2 regions of the Paeniglutamicibacter cryotolerans genome follow, and region 1 is predicted to be linked to the other one. Evidence: predicted binding sites of a transcription regulator. Region 1 holds the regulator's gene; the other holds the start of a gene.
The links. Region 1 encodes LexA, which represses DNA repair genes until DNA is damaged. Its sites were predicted from a motif close to TCGAACANNTGTTCGA; they were not measured.
Positions count from the first base shown of each region.

Region 2: uvrA (excinuclease ABC subunit UvrA) is a predicted target of LexA. The motif match lies at 2,217-2,232, and genes of this name have one in related genera.

Region 1 is NZ_JACHVS010000001.1:2,528,671-2,537,644, reverse strand. It holds gene priA (bifunctional 1-(5-phosphoribosyl)-5-((5-phosphoribosylamino)methylideneamino)imidazole-4-carboxamide isomerase/phosphoribosylanthranilate isomerase PriA) at 84-827, opposite strand; gene E9229_RS11670 (hypothetical protein) at 880-1,032, opposite strand; gene hisH (imidazole glycerol phosphate synthase subunit HisH) at 1,029-1,670, opposite strand; gene hisB (imidazoleglycerol-phosphate dehydratase HisB) at 1,671-2,291, opposite strand; gene E9229_RS11655 (histidinol-phosphate transaminase) at 2,363-3,469, opposite strand; gene E9229_RS11650 (LysM peptidoglycan-binding domain-containing protein) at 3,568-3,984, opposite strand; gene lexA (transcriptional repressor LexA) at 4,261-4,980, shown strand; gene E9229_RS11640 (ATP-dependent DNA helicase) at 5,070-7,085, opposite strand; gene hflX (GTPase HflX) at 7,078-8,646, opposite strand.
Region 2 is NZ_JACHVS010000002.1:395,820-404,793, reverse strand. It holds gene uvrA (excinuclease ABC subunit UvrA) at 1-2,199, opposite strand, end outside; gene E9229_RS14985 (GntR family transcriptional regulator) at 2,327-2,707, opposite strand; gene E9229_RS14980 (MBL fold metallo-hydrolase) at 2,851-3,522, shown strand; gene E9229_RS14975 (HNH endonuclease) at 3,628-4,179, opposite strand; gene E9229_RS14970 (hypothetical protein) at 4,294-4,599, opposite strand; gene E9229_RS14965 (trans-aconitate 2-methyltransferase) at 4,619-5,407, opposite strand; gene E9229_RS14960 (DEAD/DEAH box helicase) at 5,483-8,014, shown strand; gene E9229_RS14955 (hypothetical protein) at 8,265-8,855, opposite strand.

The sequences.
Region 1 (8,974 bases):
GCCCATTGTTACGGCTCTGACTTGGAGTGATGCACCGATTCCAGGCTAAGTCCGTGGCGGAAATCGCACCATCGGGGCCGCAGTTAGCGCCGGCCGGCCACGTCCAGCGCCTGGGGCAGCGTGAACTGGCCGGAGTACAGCGCCTTGCCGATGATGGCACCCTCGACGCCGGCGGGAACCAGTTGGCGCAGCACGCGCAGGTCCTCGAGGCTGGAGATGCCACCGGAGGCGACGACCGGCTTGGACGTGCGGGAGCACATTTCGCGCAGCAGCTCCACATTCGGTCCGCGCAGCGTTCCGTCCTTGGTGACGTCGGTGACGACGTATCGTGCGCAGCCGGCATCTTCCAGCCTAGCCAGGACCTCCCAGATGTCCCCGCCTTCCTTGGTCCAGCCGTGACCGGCAAGCGTGGTGCCGCGCACGTCGAGCCCCACGGCGATCTTGTCGCCGTGGCGGGCGATGGCGCGGGCGGTCCATTCCGGGTTTTCCAGGGCGGCAGTGCCCAGATTCACGCGGGCCGCACCGAATTCAAGGGCCCGCTCCAGCGAGGCATCGTCGCGGATGCCTCCCGAGAGTTCCACCTTGATGTTCAGTTCGGTGGCAACCCGGCGCAGGATCTCGGTGTTGGAACCACGGCCGAAGGCGGCGTCCAGGTCCACCAGGTGTACCCACTCGGCGCCTTGGTCAGCCCAGGCCTTAGCGGCGACGACCGGGTCGCCGTATCCAGTTTCGCTGCCTGCTTCGCCCTGAACTAGGCGGACCGCCTGGCCGTCCACGACGTCGACGGCGGGGAGCAGTTCGAGAATCGATGTTTCGGTGATGCTCATCGGGTGTTCCTTTGTTTTGGCGGGGATCCGCGTCCGGGCGGACCCCGGGTGTTTAGAAGGTCAGCAGGTATCCGGCGAGGAGCGAGAGCCCGGCCAGGATCCAGCAGGCAATGATCCAGGAGACGTGTGCCTTCTGCTGGCGCAGTGAAATGGCACCGCCGGCCAGGACTCCGCCCAGGAGCAGCAGCAGGAAGGTATAGATCACAGCGTGGCCAGCCAGTTGCGCAGCAACTGCGCTCCGGCCTCGCCGGACTTCTCCGGGTGGAACTGAAGCGCCGAGAGCGGGCCGTTTTCCACACCCGCCACAAAGGGAACCCCGTGTTCGGACCAGGTCACCGCCGGTGGCTTCATCTTCGGCTGGGCAACGTCGAATTCCCACTTCTGCACGGCATAGGAATGCACGAAGTAGAAGCGTTCGCTTTCGATGCCGGCAAAGAGCTTGCTGTCGGCGGGTGGGGTGACGGTATTCCAACCCATGTGCGGGACGACTGGCGCGTCGAGCAGTTCGACAACGCCGGGCCATTCACCCATGCCCCGGGTGCGAATGCCATGCTCTACACCCTCTTCGAAGAGCACCTGGTGCCCCACGCAGATGCCCAGGACCGGACGGCCTCCGGCAATGCGGCGGCCGATCCACTGAAGCGCTCCGACCTCCCGCAGGGCCTTCATGACCGCGGCAAAGGCGCCGACGCCCGGAACAAAGAGTCCGTCGCATTCGAGCACGTTCGCGGCCTTCGCGCTGAGCGTCACCTCGGCACCCGCATATTCCAGCGCGCGGACGGCAGAGCGGATGTTGCCCGACCCGTAGTCCAGCACCGTGACTTTTTTCTTCGCTTCACTCATTTACAGCGCACCCTTGGTGGAGGGAATGGCGTTGCCGATGCGAAGGTCGGGCTCGACCGCCTGACGCAGGGCCCGGGCCAAGGCCTTGAACTGGGCCTCCACGATGTGGTGGGGATCGCGCCCACCCAGGACCGTCATGTGCAGGCAGATCTGGGCGTGCAGCGTGAGCGATTCGAAGACGTGACGGGTCAGCGAACCGGTGAAGTGGCCACCGATCAGATGGTATTCCTGTCCGGCGGGCTCGCCACCGTGGACCAGGTAAGGGCGCCCGGAGATGTCGACGACGGCGTGCGCCAGTGCCTCGTCCAACGGGACGGTGGCTTCGCCGAACCGGGTGATCCCGGCCTTGTTGCCCAACGCTGTGCGCAGGACCTCGCCGATGGTGATGGCCACGTCCTCGACGGTGTGGTGGACGTCGATCTGGATGTCGCCGGTGGCCCGGACCGTGAGGTCGATCAGCGAGTGCTTGGACAGTGCCGTGAGCATATGGTCGTAGAACGGCACCCCGGTGCTGATTTCCGACTTGCCGGTTCCGTCCAGGTCCAGTTCGACAAAGACAGACGACTCGCTGGTATTGCGCTCGAGTCGAGCACGGCGACCGGTGAGCAATTCTGCAGACATGCACGTTCCTTAGGATTCAGGTGGTGTGGGTCCCCGAAGGAGGTCCCCGGGTCAAGTTTAGCCGGGGTGGACTACAGGCCGCTGGCCAGGAGTTCTTCGAGGCGGGTGAGGAAGGCCGTGGTTTCCGGCTCGGTACCCGCCGTGACGCGCAGGTGCCCGGGGATTCCGACGTCGCGGATGATGACTCCGGCTTCGAGCAGTCCGGACCAGATCGCCTGCGGGTCCTTCAACCCGCCGAAGAACACGAAGTTCGAATCGCTGGATGCCGGCTTGAGTCCCATCCGGGTCAGTTCATCCACGATCCGATCCCGCTGGCCCTTGATGGCCTCAACGTTGGCCAGCAGCGCGCCAACGTGCTTCAGCGCGGCGTTGGCCGTCGCCTGGGTGACGGCGGAGAGGTGGTAGGGCAGGCGGACCAGGCGCAGCGCGTCAGTGACCTCCGGAGCGGCGGCAAGGTAGCCAAGGCGTGCCCCTGCCAGCGCGAAGGCCTTGCTCATGGTGCGCGAGACGATCAGCCTTTCGCGGCCCGGCAGCAGGGTCAGCGCCGAGGCGGTGCCGTTGTGGGCAAACTCGGCGTAGGCCTCATCGACGATGACCACGGTGTTGCTGGCCATGCCGGCAGCGTAGACGGCCTCGACCACATCAAGGCGCAGGGCGGTGCCCGTGGGATTGTTCGGAGAGCAAAGGAAGACGATATCAGGACCCACCTCTCGCACCTGGCGGGCCGCTTCAGCGGCGCTGAGCTGGAAATCGGCCTCGCGGATGCCGGCGACGTAGGTGGTGTCGGTCCCGCTGGCCAGCAGCGGGTACATCGAATAGGTGGGGGGGAACCCCATCACCGTGCGGCCGGGACCACCAAAGGCCTGCAGGATCTGCTGCAGCACCTCGTTGGAGCCGTTGCCGGCCCAGATGTTCTCGGCAGTCAGTCCGTGCCCGAGATACCCGGCGAGGCGGGTACGCAGCTCGGTGAATTCACGGTCCGGATAGCGGTTAAGGCCGGTTGCCGCAACAGCCACCTCGATGCCGATGGCTTCGAGCACCTCCGCCGGAAGCGGATGGGTGTTCTCATTGACGTTCAACTGAATCGGAACATCTATTTGCGGTGCCCCATAGGGCGCAAGGCCTTTGAGGTTATCGCGCAGGGGAAGGTTTGACAGTCGTTCAAGCCGCTCGTTCACGCTTCAAGTTTAGTCCGTTTGGGACTTTGGCCCCGAATCACGCGATCTGCGGGCGGTAACATTCGATTCGGGCCTTCGCTTTCGCGCGGCCCGGAACCCTATCGCTGGACTGGGATATTGATGATCTGGCCCGGCTGCAGGGCTTTGCCACGGAGGTTGTTGAGCTCGATGATCTCCTTGATCACGGTTCGGCGATCGGCATTAGGCGCGAATTCCGCGGCAAGGCCCCAGAGGCTGTCCCCTGCCAGCACTGCCACCTCGGTGCTCTCTACGCCCGCGGATTCCCGGTCGGCTGCCATGACCGGAGCCGTGAAGATCCCGGCGACCAGCAGAAGTGCCGTGGTCACCAACATGACCGGCAATCCGATCAGGACGAACCGGCCGCGGCGGGTCAACCGCAATGGGGGCAGGTCCCGCAGGATTGCCCTTTCCGCCCGGTCCAAACGGTCGGCAAGTGTTGCCGCTTCTGCTGCGGCGCTGATGTAAATAGGGGCCGATAGTGCCATGTCTGCCATGATCTCGCCTTTCCTGCCTCGTCGTTTCGACGTCTGGCTAGTAGGGATCGAACAATCACTCGGTTCGAAAGTATATTTCGAACATCTCTTCGATGTTCGCATTTCATTTGTAGCATTCATCACCGACACGTGTCCAGACAGGTTCGAACAAATCTTTGAAAGATGGGTTCGGTTCAACTAGCATGGAGTCAGCGGAAGGTTGGAATCATTTCAACAGTCCCCTCCGACAAAATGGGACAACCCGGGCAACCGGCAACGATCGGGATGAGGCAGAAAATGAGCACGGAACAGCGAACGCCACGGCGCGACGCCAAGAGCCTGACGATCAGGCAGAAGAAGGTTCTGGAAACCATCCAGCGTGCCGTCACCGACAACGGATACCCGCCCTCGATGCGGGAAATCGGCGATTCGGTGGGGCTTGCCAGCCTCTCGAGCGTGACCCACCAGCTCAGCCAGCTGGAGAAACTCGGTTATATCCGGCGCGATCCCCGACGCCCCCGTGCGATGGAAATCCTGTTGCCGCTGCAGCTCAAGGAAGCACATACGTTGGACGTCTCGCCCAACCAGCCGCACCTGAAAGCGGCAAACGGCATGGCAGTCACCGAACTGTCGACCTCGGCGGATACCGCCATGGTCCCGCTGGTCGGCCGCATCGCGGCTGGCGGCCCGATCTTGGCCGACCAGTCAGTCGAAGACGTCTTCGCCCTTCCACGGCAGCTGGTGGGCCACGGTGAGCTCTTCATGCTGAAGGTCAGCGGTGACTCGATGGTCGACGCCGCCATCTGCGACGGGGACTGGGTCGTGGTCCGCCGCCAGCAGACAGCCGCCAACGGGGACATCGTTGCGGCGCTACTCGACGAGGAAGCCACGGTAAAAACGTTCCGCCAACGCGACGGCCACACTTGGCTACTGCCGCAGAACAGCCGTTACGAACCGATCCTTGGCGACAAGGCAACCGTCATGGGCAAGGTCGTTTCGGTGATGCGCTCGATCTAGGAGTACCTCGCGGCACATTGTCCCGAAAATGACGATGGCGTGGCATCAACCCCACCGGGGGAAGATGCCACGCCTTCGTCGTTTCTTGCCTAGGCCGCCGGTGTTCCGGCCAAGCGCTTGAGCGCGCCCAGCACGGTGGCCTTGTCCTGGGTCTTCCACATCGGCGGCAGCGAGGAACGCAGGAACGAACCGTAGCGTTCGGTGGCCAGCCGGGGATCCAGCACCGCCACCACTCCCCTGTCGTCCATGGCACGGATCAGCCGGCCGGCACCCTGGGCCAGGCGCACCGCGGCGAATGTCGCGGCAACGGCCATGAAGCCGTTTCCGCCATGGCGGGCGATGTCCCGGCTCCGCGCCGAGGACAACGGGTCGTCCGGACGCGGGAACGGGATCTTGTCGATGATCACCAGCCGACACGAGGGCCCGGGAACGTCAACGCCCTGCCAAAGCGTCATCGTTCCGAACAGGCAGGTATCGCGTTCGGCCGAGAACTGGTCGACCAGCGACTTCATGCTTGAGTCTCCCTGGCAGAGGATGTCGTATTCCAGTCGCGGGCGTAGTGCCTCGGCAGCCTCCTCGGCGGCCCTGCGCGAGGTGAACAGGGCAAGCGCCCCGCCCCCGGAGGCCCGGATCAGGTCCTCGATCTCATCGAGCAGCTCCGGCGCCATCTGCCGTCCGGGCTTGGGCAGGTGCCCCGCAACGTAGAGCATGCCCTGCTGGGCGTAGTTGAACGGGCTGCCCACATCGATCCCCGACCATTCGGGCGCAGACTCCCCGAGCAGGCCCAGTGCCCCGGCAACCGGTTCGAAGGCCGAGCCAATGGCCAGTGTCGCCGATGTCAGCACGACGGTGCGCCCGTCGAAGAGTCCCTCACGCAAGCGCCCGGCCACCGAGAGCGGAGCGACGTTCAGTGTCGGCTGGGTGGTTTCATCAGGCTGGACATAGCCCTGTCCGGGGGTGAACTGTCCTGGCCGCGAGGCCCACACGACCTCGCGCGCATCCTGGGCCTCGAGCAAGCGGCTGGCCTGCTCGACGAGATAGGTCAGCTGCGAGCGTGCCATCTGGCGTCCGCCATCGACGGCGTTGTTCGGCTCCGGTTTGGAATCGGAGAGCGCCACTCGTGCGGCCTCGCCAACCTGCTGGATGGCGGCCGACTGCTCCTCATTGAGCCCCTGCGGCAGCAGGCCGGTGGGGACGCCCTCCAGGGACCGGGCCAGGGCCTTGGCCGCCTGGTTGAGCGGTTCGACGGCCACGGCGCAGTTCTTTCGGGCCGCCGAAGCCGCCGTCTGCACCAGTGAGACGGACAGCGGGCGGGTCACTGAGCTGGTCACCCGGTCCTGCAGCTCGTGGGCCTCGTCGATGATGACGGTGTCGAAGTCTGGAAGCACTGCAAGGCCCTCGAAAGCCGAGACAGCGAGCATCGCATGGTTGGTGATCACCACGTCGGCGTCGGCCGCCTGAGCGCGGGCCAATTCGCTGAAGCACTCGGCCGCCATCGGGCACTTCTGTGCGCCTAGGCAGTCCATGGCGCTGACCGAGACCTGGCGCCAGGCCCGGTCACTGACCCCAGGGGTCAGGTCGTCCCGGTCCCCGCTGTCGGTGTATTCGGCCCACTCGCGCACGCGCACGATCTCCTGGCCGAGCGCCGAACCGGGCCCGTCTCCTCCGGGAAGGCGCATCGGGGCCTCATCGGTGAGCGAGAACAGCGCGCCCTCGTCCTCGTCCGGGTAGCCGCCACCGAGCTTGTACTTGCACACGTAGTTCGCCCGGCCTTTGACCAGCGAGACCTTCATCGGCCGGGGCAGCTCGTTCTTGAGCGTCTCCAACAGCCGCGGCACGTCCCGGCCCACGATCTGGGCCTGCAGCGCGAGTGTCGCGGTGGAGATAATCACCGGTTTTTCCGACTCCAACGCATGCGCCAGCGCTGGAATCAGATAGGCCATCGACTTGCCCGTGCCGGTGCCGGCCTGGACCAGCAGGTGCTTGCCGCTTTCGAGCGACTGCACGACCTGGCGGGTCATTTCATGCTGGCCCGGGCGGGATTGCCCGCCCATGGCGGCAACTGCGGTGTCGAGTAATTCGATGACCTTGGTTTCATCAGCCATTAATGTTGAACTGCTCCAATTCCGAGGCCAATCCCTCGCGTACCTTGACGATGAACCGCGTACCGGTTTCCAGGTGTTCGGTGAGCAGGATTTCCGCGGCGGTGCTGTGCAGCCGGTTCACCATCTCCCCGCGGTCATACGGAATCAACAATTCTAGCTGGATATCGGGGCGCGGGATGGCCTCGCTGATCCGCTCCAACAGCTCCGCGATGCCCTCGCCGGTGCGTGCCGAGACCACCACGTGGTTGGCTTCGCGTTGGCGCAGCCGCTCGACCACAAACGGATCAGCCGCATCGGCCTTGTTCAGCACGATAATTTCCGGAATCCCCAGGGCATCGATCTCACCAAGGACCTCGCGAACGGCATGGATCTGCCCTTCCGGATCCGGGTGCGAGACATCAACCACATGCAGGATCAGATCGGAGTCGGAGAGCTCCTCCAGCGTGGAGCGGAAAGCCTCGACGAGCTGCGTCGGCAACGAGCGCACGAACCCGACGGTGTCGGCCAGGGTGTAGCCCAGCCCGTCGGAGGTCTCGGTCTTGCGGACGGTGGGGTCCAACGTCGCGAACAGCGCGTTCTCCACCAGCACCCCGGCATCGGTGAGCCAGTTCAGCAACGATGACTTCCCGGCGTTGGTGTAGCCGGCGATGGCGACAGAAGGGACAGCGTTGCGCTTGCGGCTCAGCCGCTTCGTCTCGCGGGCCGGCTTCATGGCCTTGATTTCCTTCTTCAGCTTCGCCATCCGGTCGCGGATCCGCCGGCGGTCCAGCTCGATCTTGGTCTCACCCGGACCACGCGAACCGATGCCGCCACCGGCGGCACCGACCCGGCCGCCGGCCTGGCGGGACATCGAATCGCCCCAGCCACGCAGTCGCGGCAAGAGGTATTCGAGCTGGGCCAGTTCGACCTGGGCCTTACCCTCGCGGCTTTGGGCATGCTGGGCGAAGATGTCCAAGATCAGCGCAGTGCGGTCGATGACCTTGACCCGCACGATGTCTTCCAGCGCACGCCGCTGCGAAGGGGCCAGCTCGGAGTCGATGACCACGGTATCCGCGCCCGTCGCCTCGACGATATCGCGCAGCTCTTGGGCCTTGCCCTTGCCCAGGAAGGTTGCCGGGTCGGGCTTCGAACGACGCTGGACGAGCCCGTCCAGCACCTCGGAACCGGCTGTCTCGGCCAAGGCGGAGAGTTCAAGCAGCGAGTTCTCAGCATCCTGAGAGGTGCCCTCGGTCCAGATCCCCGCCAGGACCACGCGTTCGAGTCGCAGCTGGCGGTTCTCGACCTCGGTGACATCCTCCAGCTCGGTGGAGTGGCTCGCCGATACGCGACCCAGAGCACGGCGTTCGGCCAGATCTTCCTGGGCCCCGTCGAAGACCGAGTGCCCGTGGGATGATCGGTCAAGCGCTTGCGCTTGCCCGCCCGAAAGCAGTCCGGCGTCCGGCACCACCGCGGTGGCTTCCTGCGCCGCCCTATCGTTGGCCAGGATCCTCTGGATGACGGCCTGGATTTCGGCCTCGTCACCGTTGTGGTCCTGTGGGTCTGGTTGCTGTGAGCTGGTCATGTTCTCCTTCGTCTGCCGCTGTCTTCCAGAATAGTGCCCGCCACCGCCATCGGAGCCCTCGGTGAAGGGATTGCCTGTCTGTGAATGCATGGGGTCCTGCCTGGGATGCGTCGAATCACCGGGTTCCGCTTGAGAAGGGCCGGGTGCGGGTGCGGGTGCGGGAAAAGTGCCGGGGTCGCGGCCGTCATAGCTGAGCGCAGGGCGGGCCTGTCGCCGGGGCGCCAGCACCCCAAGGATCCTCGGCGCGCTGGCGCTTGGCTTCCGGAGCGGCGGGTTGGGGAGGTGCCGAAGCGGCCCGGTCCACCGGTGCGGGGACTAGATGTAAGTC
Region 2 (8,974 bases), on a different contig from region 1:
GAAGACACCGGTGTAGGTGGCCGGGTTGGAGCGCGGCGTGCGCCCGATCGGGGACTGGTCCACGTGGATGACCTTGTCCAGCTGCTCCAGCCCGTCGATCCGGGTGTGCCGGCCGGCCACCTGCTTGGCGCCATTGAGCTTGTTCGCCATCACCTTGTACAAAATGTCGTTGACCAGCGTCGACTTGCCCGAACCCGAGACGCCGGTGACGGCGGTGAAGACGCCCAGGGGGAACTTCACCGAGACGTCGCGCAGGTTGTTCGCGCGCGCGCCGACGACGGCGACCTGGCGTTTCTTGTCGATCTTGCGGCGCTTGGCCGGGATCTCGATCTTCTTGCGGCCCGAGAGGTAGTCGCCGGTCAGCGACTCGGTGTTGGCCAGCAGGCCCTGAAGCGATCCCGAGTGCACCACCATGCCGCCGTGTTCGCCGGCGCCGGGGCCGATGTCGACGATCCAGTCGGCCTCGGCAATGGTGTCCTCGTCGTGTTCGACGACGATCAGCGTGTTGCCCAGGTTCCGCAGCCGCGCCAGGGTCTCGATGAGCCGGCGGTTATCACGCTGATGAAGCCCGATGGAGGGCTCGTCGAGCACATAAAGCACCCCGACCAGCCCGGAGCCGATCTGCGTGGCCAGGCGGATGCGCTGGGCCTCGCCGCCGGAGAGCGTGCCGGCGGCGCGTTCCAGGTTCAGGTACTCCAGCCCGACATCGAGCAGGAAGGTGAGCCGGGCCTGGATTTCCTTGAGCACCTGGTGGGCGATCTGCGCCTCGCGTCCGGTGAGCACCAGCGAGTTCAGGAAGTCGGAGCATTCGCGCATCGGCATCGCGGCGACGGCGGCGATGGATTTGCCGTTGATCAGCACCGAGAGCGAGGCGGGGTTCAGCCGGGCGCCGTTGCATTCGGGGCACGGGATCTGCCGCATGTATTCTTCGTAGCGGTCCCGGGCCTGGTCGGATTCGGTCTCCTGGTGCTTGCGGTGGATGTACTGCACCACGCCCTCGAAGCCGGTGGAGTACTTGCGCTCGCGGCCGAACCGGTTCTTGTACTGCACCACGACCTTGTGGTCCTTGCCGTGCAGGATGTTCTGCTTGGCCACGGCCGAGAGCTTGGCCCAGGGCGTGTCCATGTCGAAGCCGAGCTCGGCCGCCAGGCCCTCGAGCAGCCGGTTCCAGTACTCGGTGGTTGCCGTGCCCAGCGCCCAGGGCGCGATGGCTCCGGCGGAGAGCGGCATCGAGGGGTCCGGGACGATCAGCTCCTCATCGACCTCCAACCGGGTGCCGATGCCGGTGCAGGCCGGGCAGGCGCCGAACGGGTTGTTGAAGGAGAAGGAGCGCGGTTCGATCTCGTCGATGGCCAGCGGGTGCTCGTTGGGGCAGGCCAGGTTCTCGGAAAACGCGCGTACGCGCCCCGGATCGTCCTCGTCCAGGTCGACGAAGTCCGCGAGCACGCGGCCATCGGCCAGGTTCAATGCGGTTTCAATGGAGTCGGTCAGGCGCTGGCGCACCTCGGCGTTGATGGCCAGGCGGTCCACCACGACCTCAATGGTGTGCTTGTACTGCTTGCCCAGCTTCGGCGGGTCGGTGAGCGCGATGGTCTTGCCGTCGACCCGGGCACGCGAGTAGCCCTTGGAACTGAGCTCCTTGAACAGGTCGACGAATTCGCCCTTGCGGCCGCGGACCACCGGTGCCAGGACCTGGAAGCGGGTCTTCTCCGGCAGTTCCAGCAGCTGGTCGACGATCTGCTGCGCGGTCTGCTTGCTGACCGGTTCGCCACAGGTGGGGCAGTGCGGGCGGCCCACGCGGGCCCAGAGCAGGCGCATGTAGTCGTAGATCTCGGTGATCGTGCCGACGGTGGAGCGCGGGTTCTTCGAGGTGGACTTCTGGTCGATGGAGACGGCCGGGGAGAGTCCCTCGATGAAGTCGACATCGGGCTTGTCCACCTGGCCCAGGAACTGGCGCGCATACGCGGAGAGCGACTCGACGTAGCGGCGCTGGCCCTCGGCGAAGATCGTGTCGAACGCCAGCGAGGACTTGCCCGAGCCGGACAGGCCGGTGAACACGATCATCGCATCGCGCGGCAGGTCCAGGTCGACGTTCTTCAGGTTGTGTTCTCGGGCACCCTTGACGACCAGACGGGTCAGGTCGTGGGGCCGGGGGGTCTCGGTGTGCTCCAGGGAGCGGGAAGTAGCCACATCTTTCATGCTAAACCACAAACCATTCGAACGCTTATTCGATGTGACCAATGAGACGCCCGCGCCCGCGCATCGATGCCGTCCAGCTCCGGAGCCGCCCGCGTTTCGGCACCGGCCGCGACCGGTTTGCCGGCCTTCAGCGGGAGGCCAGCGCGGCCCGGACGTAGTCCAGTGCCGCTTCCCCCTCGATGCCCCAGGCCTGCGCGGCCTGCGCGAACACCTGCGCAGCGGCCTGCAGGTGCGCGGCCGAGGCATCCCCGGCCGCCAGCACCCGGGTCCCGTGCCGGCCCTGCGTGGCCACAACCCCGGCGGCCTCAAGCTCCTTGTATGAGCGGGCAACGGTATTCACAGCGACGCCCAGGGCTCCGGCGAGCGCACGCACGCTCGGCAGCCGGGTCCCTGCCACCAGCCGCCCGTCGCCGATGGCCTGAAGGATGCCCTGCCGGATCTGGTCATACGGCGCATGGGCCGAGCCCGACTCGATGGACAGGAAACCCAGCACGTTTTCTTCGGTCATCCGCTCCCCCGCAGGTTGCATCTCATTCACCGCTCCCGTTCCCTCTGGAAGGACAGGTGCCCGGAAGGACAGGTGGGGCGGCGGTTCAGGTCGTCGGCCCAGCCTACAGCCGGGTGGGCGCCCGGGCCGCGTATGCTGGGCGCATGAGCGAGAATTCGACACTGCTGCATGACCTGTCCGATGTCACCATCCGCCGCGCCGTCGTCTCGGAGATGGCGAACAACGTGTACCTGATCACCGCGAAGGCCACCGGCGCGCAGGTGCTGATCGATGCCGCCGCCGACCCGGAGGCGATCAAGTCGCTCTTCGCCGACGCCGAGGCCGACTCGGAGAAGGCCATCCGGCCCGCGCTCATCGCCACCACCCACCAGCACTGGGACCACGTCCGCGCGCTGGCCGACATGGTCGCCCATACCGGCGCGCAGACCGCGGCCGGCGTGGAGGATGTCGCATCCATCAAGGAACAGACCGGCGTGGGCACCGACGTGCTGCTGGGCCACGGGGACGTGGGCAACTTCGAGGGCTTCGACCTGACCTCCGTGCACCTGCGCGGGCATACGCCCGGCTCCATCGCGCTAGTACTGCGCGACTCCGACGGCACCACAGTGATCTTCAGCGGCGACTCGCTCTTCCCCGGCGGCGTGGGCAACACGCAGCAGGACCCGGCGCGCTTCACCTCGCTGTTGAACGACGTGGAGTCCCGGATTTTCGGCGTCTACCCCGACGATGCCATCGTGCTCCCCGGCCACGGCAAAACCACCACGCTGGGTGCCGAACGCCCGCACCTGGCCGAATGGCGGCTGCGCGGCTGGTAGCCCGCGGCACCGACGGCCCGGCACCGCCCGCCTGGCCGCCGGTGCCTTCGAGGTCCGGGAGCGGTTCACCGCTCCCGGGAGGGAGCTGAACCTGGGCGGCTTGAATCAGCGGCCGGCCGGCAGCCCGGAGGTCTTGGCCCTGTTGCAGGAGCAACAGAGCACCTGGAGATTATCGGCGTTTCGACTTCCACCCTTGGCTAGCGGGATGATGTGGTCCAGTTGCAGGTCGGCTGTCGCACCGCACTTTCTGCACCGCCCATCGTCCCGGGCCCAGATGTACTGCTTGGCGTCGTCGGAAACGGCAGTCAAAACGGCGGCGTTCGGCGGCGTCACCGACAGATCGGCGGTGGCCGGAGTAGTGCCGTGCTGCCGTTGGCGGCCCGTCTGGCGGGGCGTGAGCAAGGCATGGACCTGAACTGCGCTGAGCCCTTCATCGTCCCAGTAGTACTGGTTTTGGAATTGCCAGTACTTCCTGCCCTCGATGGTGGTCACTGACATGGGGTACTGCATCTGGCGATGCTGGATGCCGCTAAATTCGGCGCTAGTCAGCCTGCCGACCTGGTACGTGTTTGCGCCGATGCTCAGCCTTGCCGGCGCTGCCTTCTTCCAGAAACGTACCTGGTGCGTCATCGTGACGTTATCTGCCTTACGCAGCATTTCCGATTTTCCCCCTCTGATCCCGCCCGTCCAAGGGCCACGGGATCAACTTAATTCCAACCAACATGGTGCAAGTAATAACCTCAGCGGTGCAGATGCAACCGCGAAGCCTCGTTAGTAGTTATGGCCTGCTTCTTCGCAGGCCAGGCGGAAGGCATGCGCGTCGTTGATGACCGGGTTGCCTTTGGCATCGGCCTCCACCAGGGCCCGGAGGGCTTCGGTGCTCGCCTTCGATGCGTGTTCCGCTGCCTTCTCGCGATTCAGCGCGGTGACCGAACTGCTGCCGTCGGCGCCCTCGGGACCGAAATGGATGCAGGCCGTTTCGCCATTGAGGTCTGCCTTGCGGAAATCGACCTGGCTGGGACCGCAGGCGGTCAGCATCAGGGCAAGGGCAGCCAGGGCGGGCAGTAACTTTCGCATGCTTCCAGTCTAGGCGGAGCTACTTCTTACGCCCGACCATGAAGATCCTCCGGAACGGGAAGAGCGTCAGCTGCTTTCCATCGGGACCCGGGAACGGCGGGTAGGCCTCCACCGCCAGCCTGGAGTACTCGGCTTCGAACTCGGCGGCAGCGGACGGGCCGAGCCTTTCCAGCACCGGGCGCAGCGCCGTGCCACGCACCCAATCCAGCACTGGATCCGGACCGGCGAGCACCTGCGAGTACGTGGTTTCCCAGACGTCCGACTCGAAGCCGGCATCGAGCAGCAGGCCCAGGTACTCCGCCGGTCCACCCACGGCGTCCCCGTGGGGCAGCACTCCGGCCAGCAGCGGGGCCCAGCGCGGGGAATCAGCCAGGGTGCGCATAATCGTGTGTGAGGCGGAGCCGAAATTTCCCGGAACCTGCGCGGCGAACCAGGCACCCGGCGCAAGCGCGCCGAGCCAGCGCCCTATCAGCTCGCGATGCCCCGGGATCCACTGCAGCATCGCGTTGGAGACGACGACGTCGGTACCCGGTTCCGGCATCCAGGTGGTGGCATCGCCCTGGCCGAATTCCAGATTCGGCGCCTGCTGCCGCTCACCGGCGGCGGCTACCATCTCCACGGAGGCATCAAGGCCGCGCACGTGCGCGCCGGGCCAGCGCCCGGCCAGCGAACGGGTCAGGTTCCCGGGTCCGCAGCCCAGATCCACCACCAGGTGCGGCGCCTCGGCGGTGATGCGCCCGGTCAAATCAAAGAACGGACGGTTGCGGTGGTCGGCGAACTGGACGTACCGGGCGGGATCCCATTTCATGGCCCCAGCCTAATCCCGCGCTGTGCCCTGTGTCCTTCGGCGGGGCGGAGCTCCGGCGGCTAGGCTTGAAGCATCATGAAACTTACCGAGCTGCTGCCCGATACTCCCCCACGGGGAGCCACCGCCGAATCCACCTACGCTTCCTTCATCCAGTGGGTGGAGGACCGCGGCATCGGACTCTATCCCGCACAGGACGAGGCGGTGATGGAAATCGTCGCCGGGAACAACGTCATCCTGGCCACGCCGACCGGGTCGGGCAAGTCGCTGGTGGCCGTCGCGGCACACTTCCACGCGCTGGCCCGCGGCGAACGCAGCTACTACACCGCGCCGATCAAGGCGCTGGTCTCGGAGAAGTTCTTCGCGCTGTGCGAGATCTTCGGCGCCGAGAACGTCGGCATGGTCACCGGTGATTCATCGGTGAACCAGGATGCCCCGATCATCTGCTGTACAGCCGAGATCCTGGCCAACGTCGCGCTGCGCGAGGGCAAGGACGCCGACCTGGGCCCCGTGGTGATGGACGAGTTCCACTTCTACTCGGACCCGCAGCGCGGCTGGGCGTGGCAGGTGCCGCTGCTCGAGCTCCCGCAGGCCCAGTTCCTGCTGATGTCTGCCACGCTGGGCGACGTGAGCAGGTTCGAGGACGAGCTGCGCCTGCGCACCGGCCGCCCAACGGTGACCGTCGCCAACGCCGAGCGTCCCATCCCGTTGCACTACTACTACTCGCAGGATCCCGTGCAGGAGGCCATCGAGGAGCTGCTGAGCACCAAGCAGGTGCCGATCTACGTGGTGCATTTCAGCCAGCTCGAGGCCATCGACCGCGCGCAGAACCTGATGAGCGTCAACGTCTGCACGCGCGAGGAAAAAGACAGGATCTCCGAGCTGATCGCCGGGTTCCGCTTCTCCTCCGGCTTCGGCAAGACGCTGAACAGGCTGGTGCGCCACGGCATCGGCGTGCACCACGCAGGCATGCTGCCCAAGTACCGCCGGCTGGTTGAACAGCTTGCACAAGCCGGGCTGCTGAAGGTCATTTGCGGCACCGATACCCTGGGTGTGGGCATCAACGTACCCATCCGCACCGTGCTGCTCACGGCGTTGTCCAAGTATGACGGCGTGCGTACCCGGCTGTTGAATGCCCGCGAATTCCACCAGATCGCCGGGCGTGCCGGACGGGCCGGGTTCGATACGGCCGGGACAGTGGTGGTGCAGGCACCCGAGCACGCGGTGGAGAACAAGAAGGCGATGGAGAAGGCCCACGCCAAATTCGGCGACGATTCAAAGAAGCTGCGCCAGGTGGTCAAGAAGAAGCCACCGCAGGGATTCGTCACCTGGGGCGAGGCAACCTACGACCGCATGGTCGTCTCCGTTCCGGAGCCGCTGACGTCTTCGTTCAACGTCACCCACTCAATGCTGCTGAACCTGCTGGACCGGCCCGGCGACTCGTTCGCAGCCGCGCGCCGGCTGCTGACGGAGAACCACGAGCCCCCTGCCCGCAAGCGCGAGCTGATGCGCAAGGCCTTGGGCATCCTTCGTGAACTATTGGCCACCGGCGTCGTCGAACGGCTGGAGAAGCCCGACGAACATGGCAACATGTTGGCCCTGACCGTGCACCTGCAGCAGAACTTCGCCCTGAACCAGCCACTGTCCCCGTTTGCAATGGCCTCGCTGGAGCTCTTCGACGCCGAATCGCCCTCGTACGCACTTGATGTTGTCTCGGTGATCGAGGCGACGCTGGAAAAGCCACGCCAGGTGCTCTCCGCCCAGCAGAAGAAGGCCCGCGGCGAGGCAATTGGCGCGATGAAGGCCGAGGGCATGGAGTACGACGCGCGCATGGAGGCACTGGAAACAGTCACCTACCCGATGCCGTTGGCCGAGCTGCTCGGGCAGGCCTTCGAGACCTACCGGCAGGGCGCCCCCTGGCTGGGCGACTTTGAACTGGCCCCGAAGTCAGTGGTCCGGGACATGTACGAGCGAGCGATGAGCTTCGGCGAATACGTCGCGTTCTATTCGCTCACCCGTTCCGAGGGCATCCTGTTGCGCTACCTCACCGATGCATATAAGGCGCTGAACCAGACGGTGCCCCAGGACCTGCTGCGTGAGGACCTCGAGGACCTGATCGAGTGGCTCGGCGAGCTGGTCCGCCAGGTCGACTCCTCCCTGCTTGATGAGTGGGAGAAACTGGCAGCCGGTGGCACGCTGGAGGAGATGGACGACATCGTCCCCCCGCAGCCCGCGCGCCTCACCTCGAACGAACGCGCCTTCCGAGTGATGGTGCGCAACGAAATGTTCAAGCGCGTGCAGCTCTTCGCCGACGAGCAGGACCGTGCGTTGGGCGACTTGGACGGGCACAACGGCTTCGACGCCGATACCTGGGCCGAGGCCATGGACGCGTACTTCGACGAGCACGATGACATCGACGACGGCCCTGGCGGGCGCGGCCCGGATCTGTTGGTCATCACCCGCACCCCGACCATTTGGAAGGTGCGCCAGATCTTCAAGGACCCGGCGGACCACAACGACTGGGGCATCGACGCGACGGTAAACCTGGCCGATTCCGACGAGGCCGGTACCGCGATCATCACTGTCACCGGTGTGGGCCGCCTGGGCTAATCCGCCTCGGTTCATCGCGCGACAGGCGTGGAGCGTTTCCCCGTTCCGTACATTCGGTCCGGGGAAACGCTCCACGCCTGTTTCATGCGGAAAACCCTCCATCCGCACGGATCAATTACCCGTTGATCCGCCGGCTGAGACTGGCTGCGCGCTACTCCGGCACCCAATCCAGGTGTTCGACGCGGTTTTCCGTGTCTTGCAACCAGATTAAGACCAGGTGCAACTGTCATCTTCAACCCTTCGGGACAAATTACTCGTCAAAGGGTGAATTACAACCCGGCCCCCTCGGATTGGAAATGCAATTGGTGCTCACCAAGAGCTTCTTGGTCCTCCACACACTCATCACCATTGATTCGCTGGGCACAGTCGCCACACCCGGGATCGGCGTCCAAGGGCCACCCTCGGTCGAATACTCACCCCGGAACCGCGTCGACATTCCAACAGTGAAATCCCCGGTTTCTTGATAGACGTGGCTGCTCGGTGTTTCATCTTCGAAACTGTGGTTAGGTCGCGGCTCTCCCGGGAAGTCGAGAGTCCGCGACGTACCGTCACCATAGGCCCAGACATAGCTCATCGGGATGGCCTTCACCCGTACATCCTGGTCAAACAGCGTGATGTTGAAATCTTGGATCTCGGAACTCGCATACATATGGGCATGACCGTTCCGCAGAGAGAAACCGTCGGGCTGGCTCGCGATTGCAGAGGCCGCGATGGGCAGGCGCCGAAAGTCATCCGATGAAACTTTTGCAATGTCGTTTTCAACCCCAGGTATCTCAAAGCCGGGCTCGGAGGAACAATACAAGCGTGTGGATATGAGCTGGCCGCTTCGTGGTCCGTTCAATGCAAATATTTGCCTTGGGATCGGGGTGGAGCCATCCGCACAACTAATAGGATCCAAAATGGAGCAAGAGCTTGTAGGAGAATCAGCCAACATACAAGGATTCCCATATTCCACTCGGT